Linked DNA regions of Saccharobesus litoralis. The protein of the gene in region 1 binds, or shares a complex with, the protein of each later gene. Links are inferred from orthologs where the notes say so. Each region holds a gene or a part of one and is shown on either strand. Other genes may lie near its edges.

What was found.
Region 2: the proteins of tsaB (region 1) and tsaD are in contact, whole or in part, in a solved structure (PDB 4WQ4), measured with the Escherichia coli proteins. The link is inferred for Saccharobesus litoralis from one-to-one orthologs.

What each region holds. Positions count from the first base shown.
Region 1 is NZ_CP026604.1:4,362,920-4,365,918, forward strand. It holds tsaB (tRNA (adenosine(37)-N6)-threonylcarbamoyltransferase complex dimerization subunit type 1 TsaB), read right to left. Parts: upstream 1,850-2,999; coding sequence 1,151-1,849; downstream 1-1,150. Other genes in the region: C2869_RS16105 (Slp family lipoprotein), read right to left, coding at 1-701; C2869_RS16110 (hypothetical protein), read right to left, coding at 694-1,086; C2869_RS16120 (ATP-dependent DNA helicase), read right to left, coding at 1,849-2,999. UniProt on the Escherichia coli protein: Required for the formation of a threonylcarbamoyl group on adenosine at position 37 (t(6)A37) in tRNAs that read codons beginning with adenine.
Region 2 is NZ_CP026604.1:2,994,989-2,997,986, forward strand. It holds tsaD (tRNA (adenosine(37)-N6)-threonylcarbamoyltransferase complex transferase subunit TsaD), read left to right. Parts: upstream 1-987; coding sequence 988-2,010; downstream 2,011-2,998. Other genes in the region: dnaG (DNA primase), read right to left, coding at 1-3; C2869_RS10715 (GatB/YqeY domain-containing protein), read right to left, coding at 133-579; rpsU (30S ribosomal protein S21), read right to left, coding at 596-811; plsY (glycerol-3-phosphate 1-O-acyltransferase PlsY), read right to left, coding at 2,025-2,663; folB (dihydroneopterin aldolase), read left to right, coding at 2,884-2,998.

The DNA.
Region 1 (2,999 bases):
ATTTCGTATTTAGCGCCTTTATTAGCCTTTTTCTGGCGTTGCTTATTTGAACGCTTCTTTTGATTGGTATCGTTTAGATAATAATAGCGTAAACCAAGTCGCTGATGATAATAGCTAGGGTGATGCCGCCATAGATCGTGCTGCATGCGTATTAACTCATCATCGCTCATTTGCTCTTTCCACAAATGAATAGCCTGGGCATTGACGACCGGAAATAGTAATTCGTGCTCACCAACCTGCCCTAACTCACTCTTGGTTAATGTGCCTAACACAGAAAGAGAGCGGCCTTGCTGATAGATTTCAGGATCAAGAAACCCATTAACATAAATCCGAAAACGCCCATCTGAGTTATCCGACACTTTAGGTCGAGTGCTCGACATTAAGTCAAAATTAACCAGTTCAATACGACTTTTAGTCTGTAAATTATCGACACGGACAATCGTTCCTCCCCAGCGAACTAATGTATCAGCCGGTTGTTTTTTTTCTAAGTTTTGCAAAACACTTTGATAACTGGTTAATTGCGTACCTTCTGGTACAGTTAAGTTATCTGGAATTTGGCTACAACCCGCCACTGACATTAAACATAATAAGGAGAAAAAACGAACTGAAAAAAACCGGGTGGCTCTATTTAAGGTTAATCTGTATTCACTTATTAATTTGATCACGGATTTCACATTTCTATCTAAACAAAAACTAAACATAAGTATCAACACCTAGTAAACCTTGAATTTCTTCTCGTTTGGTTTGATTTTGTACGGCGCTATAAGCTGAAATTGCACTTCTGTTGGTATTTTCTATTTGTGGTGATTGTGGTGATTGAAAATTTTGCTGATTCTGCGTGTTAATCTGAGAATTAGTATTAAGCGCGTCTAGCTGCTGCTTAGCCGCTTGACGACTATCAAGCAGTTCTTGTCCGGTTAACTCAGACTGTTTATTTGCTGGATTTTGTTCAGTTTGAGATCCAAGCTCAGGCTGCGGCTGCCGCTGAGGATCAGGTTCTGGCGGCTTACGCACAACAGAATTCACATCAGCATTAAATACTGACGCCAAACTTTGTGCAGCTAAACCCGTTTGCAAAATATCCATGCCAACAATAACCGTTAAACCTGTCTCTATTTAAGTATATTCATTGATACTTAGCTCAGCAAATCTATTCTCGTCCTGGCATTTTTTTCCACGCTACGTCATTACGTAGGTATGTTGGCACCACATGCTCAGCCGACTGCTGTTGCCCTTTATTGGCTTTTTCTAACGCTAGCAATGCGATATCAATGGCGTTAGGAAATAAAGTTTCATCATCTACTACGACTTTAACTTGGCACGTAAGTTCATCTCGATACGTCTGCCACCCTGTTCCAGTCCCATGCCATTCATCTGATTGATTAAAGTGTGAAAGGCCACCTTCAGGGGGAGTTACCTTTTCATCTTCAATCGGCTCAACTAAACCTAATGATTTAACCCGATACACTCCTAAGTAAATCTCACTCATTCGCGCATCAATAGCTGCAATCACGTTTTTAGCATTATGTAATCGGTACATCTGATGAGCCATAGCCGCTAAACTACTTACACCAATCACCGGCTTTTTGGCACCAAATGCCAAACCTTGGACAATACCCGCAGTAATACGCACACCAGTAAAACTGCCAGGTCCTGCACCATAAGCGATGAAATCAACCGCATCGAGTGACACTTGTGCTTCATCTAGCACTTGCTGAGTCATCACTAGTACTTTTTTATTATGCTCTCTTGGGCAAACTTCATAACGGTTAGCTAGGACATTTTGTCCATCAACTAACGCCACAGAGCAGGCTTCAGTTGAAGTATCTATTGCTAAAATCTTACTCATTAACTCATCTCAGATAAAAAACGAACAACCTTACTCATACTGCGCGTTCGCTGCATATTAGGTAAGCTTTTTATAAAACTTTGACCGTATTGCCGAGTCGCAATACGTGGATCACAAATGACAAGCACACCGGTGTCATTCACGTCTCGAATAAGGCGACCTGCACCTTGTTTTAGTGTGATCACCGCTTGTGGAATTTGAATTTTGCTAAAGGGATCAAGCCCTTGACGCTTACAATTATCAATTCGGGCTTGCGTAACGGGATCATCCGGTGAAGCAAAAGGTAACTTATCAATTAACACACACTTGAGTGCATCCCCTCGCACATCAACGCCTTCCCAAAAAGCACCGGTTGCCAATAATACCGTTTCATCATCAGCAAGAAACTGATTTAATAATTCTCGTTTACCTGTTTGCCCCTGCACTAACAATGGATTTTTGACTATTTTTTCTAAACGATTAGCCACTAAATTCATCATTCTATAACTGGTAAACAACAAAAAGCATCGCCCACCACTGGCTTTGATTAGTTGCTGGCAAACATCCACTAACGCATTTAATACGTCTCTATCGTTAGGCTCAGGAAACATGCGCGGTACACACAGCAAAGCTTGCTTATCGTAGGCGAAAGGACTATCGAGCACCAAAGTTTTATGCGGGTTTAATCCGAGTAATTCTGTGAAATGACTAAAGCCACCATCAACAGATAACGTCGCCGATGTCATCAACCAGCTTTGCTGTTTCTCTTGCATAATAGGCGCAAATTTATCAGCAACAGATAATGGCGTTAAATTAAGCGAGACATGCCGCATGGTAGTTTCATACCACAAACTCACATCGACCTTAGTCATATCCGTCACAGAAGACAATGCTGCTTGTGCGTGACACAAGCGCTCAAAGCAGCTATCTATGCCTTTGGTACGTGAAACACATTGTTTAACCACTTCGTAAGCAAAATCAATAGTTTCGTATATTTTGTTCAATATCTCGTTAATCGATTCGTCTTGGATTTTTTCTCGCCAATTACCTTTAACGGGATCATGAGGAAAAGCCAGTCGAAATTCCCTTGCAACATGTGTCAGCTTTTCACTGACTTTACCTAATTGCTTAACATCCTTTAATTCAGTTCGATACTCTAATTCAATATCTT
Region 2 (2,998 bases), 1.4 Mb from region 1 along the record:
CATATTGGTTACTTCAGTTTTTAGCGATTGATTAACCCAGTTATCTTAGAGGGTTTTGCTTTTGTTGTCAGTCAGAAAAAACAAAACCGCAACGAGTGCGGTTTTGTGAAAGTCGTATTTGGAGAAAGGGTATTAGCTATTTAAAGCAGCTCTTACCTGCTGACTTACGGCACCCATATCGGCGCGGCCTTGGATCTGGGGTTTTAACACGCCCATGACTTTCCCCATATCTTGCATACCTTGTGCACCTGATGATGTGATGGCAGCAGATATCAATTCTTTAATTTCGGCTTCGCTTAATTTAGCAGGCAAGAAACCTTCAATTACTTCAATCTCGGCGGCTTCGTTAGCAGCTAAGTCTTCGCGGCCAGCATCTTGGAATTGGCTAAAAGAGTCTTTACGTTGTTTAACCATTTTGGTTAAAACGGCGATGACATCGTCATCATTCAGCTCTTTTTTCTCGTCGATCTCAATTTGTTTGATCGCGGCTAAAGCCATACGAATAGTTCCAAGGCGAGCTTTATCTTTCGCTCGCATCGCGTCTTTTTGTGCGTCCTTTAACTGGGCAATTAAGCTCATGAGTTGAATCTAATTCTTAGTAAAGACGAGTACGACGTGCGTTTTCGCGAGCTACTTTTTTAGCAGAACGCTTAACTGCAGCAGCTTTTTTACGCTTACGCTCAGAAGTTGGCTTTTCATAGTGCTCGCGACGACGAACTTCTGAAAGGATACCCGCTTTTTCACATGAACGCTTGAAACGGCGTAAAGCTACGTCAAACGGCTCGTTATCTTTTACCTTAATAACTGGCATTAAAAATCACCTCAAGGATGTTAATTTAAACTCGCTCTGCCTAAATAATGAACGAGTGACTAAAAAATGGTGCGGCATTCTAAACCCAAGGCCTTATGCTTGTAAAGCAACTTTTGTTTGAAAAAAATGCCAACGTCGCTAAAATGCGCGGCCAGCCTGTTTTAAGAGTGTAACTTATGCGAATTATCGGTATTGAAACTTCATGTGATGAGACCGGCATTGCGATTTATGACGATCAGCAAGGCCTGTTAGCCCATCAATTATATAGTCAGGTTAAGTTACATGCCGATTACGGTGGTGTGGTGCCAGAGTTAGCCTCTCGCGACCATGTGCGTAAAACATTACCCTTAATTGAAGCCGCGCTAAAACAGGCCAATTCATCCAAGGACGATATCGATGGTATTGCTTATACGGCGGGCCCTGGTCTAGTTGGTGCATTATTAGTGGGCTCAACCGTCGCGCGAGGATTAGGCTTTGCATGGCAAAAGCCTGTTGTCCCAGTGCATCATATGGAAGGACATTTGTTAGCGCCAATGCTGGAAGATGATGTACCTGAATTTCCTTTTATCGCTTTGCTTGTTTCTGGGGGGCATACTTTACTCGTTGAAGTACAAGGCATTGGCCAATACCGAATTTTAGGTGAGAGTATTGACGATGCGGTGGGTGAGGCCTTCGATAAAACCGCTAAATTAATGAATTTAGATTATCCAGGTGGGCCAAGGTTGGCCAAATTAGCAGAACAAGGTCAAGCTGGGCGCTATAAATTTCCACGTCCAATGACAGATCGTCCAGGGTTAGACTTTAGTTTTTCTGGGTTAAAAACCTTCACAGCTAATACATTACGCGCGGAAGGGGGTGTGGATAATGCAGATCAGCAAACATTAGCTGACATCGCCTATGCATTCCAAGAAGCCGCCGTTGATACCTTATTAATTAAATGTAAGCGAGCGTTAAAGCAAACAGGGCTTAAGCGATTGGTCATTGCTGGTGGGGTGAGTGCCAATGTCTTTTTACGTGAGCAATTAGCTGAGTTAATGCGTAAGTTAGGCGGGCAAGTGTATTATCCGCGTACTGAATTTTGTACCGATAACGGCGCTATGATTGCTTATGCGGGCATGCAAAGGCTTAAAGCGGGCCAAACCACTTTGGATGCAGTGGTTAAACCGCGCTGGCCAATTGAAGAGTTGCCTGCGGTTTAAGTTTTAGGCGGAGATCAAGGATCTTTTCTCTTCGCTTTTCTTTTTAATTTTCGTAAAGCGGATAGATGTTTTTCATCCATTGTTCTTTCATTGCCATCTAGTAAGCGTCGAATATTGGCGGTGTGACGGCCGACAATGAGTAAACATAGCATTAAACTTGGGTATACATAGTCTGGCTTTAAGAAGTAAACATATAGCGGCGCAATTCCCGCTGTGGTTATCGACGCTAAGGAAGAAAAGCGCGACTTGTATAAAACTGCGGTCCAAGTTGTCACAAGCAGTAAGCCCAAATCTAATCCCAGTGGAAGCATTGAACCAAATGCGGTTGCGACCCCTTTTCCGCCTTTAAAGCGGTAATACACAGGCCAAATATGGCCCATACAAGCGATAATCGCGATGATACCTAACTCAATTGGTGGTAAGCCAAGGAAGTATGAGCCATAAACAGGTATAACCGCTTTAAATGTATCGAATAAAAAGGTGAATGCCGCCGCTTTTGCGCCACCGATACGGTACATGTTGGTTGCCCCAGGGTTTCCTGAGCCATGTGTGAGTGGGTTGGGGGTACGAAAGAATACATGCGCCAAGCGAGCGCCTGATAATGAACCTATCAAATATGCAATGACCAGCATAGGCCAGAATAAATTCGTCATCAGTCCTGTATTTTTCCTTTTAGTAAAATAGGGTAAACTTGTCAGCTTAGACTCGCTACCACTTTTTGGCTGATTCTTATCTAACGATAACTTAGTTGATTGACTTGATTTTAATTAAGTCTTTGAGCCTTGTTGCCGCTTAATCTGCCTGAATATTTTATAAATGACACTTGCTCAGTTTTAACGCAGGCAAGAATAGCAAAGAATTTGACACTTCACTATGGCAATTGTTTTTATTGAGAACTTGAGCGTAGATTCCTGTATTGGTGTTTACGATTGGGAAAAGCGCATTCGACAAAAATTAATTTTTACGATTGAAATGGCTTGGCCTAACA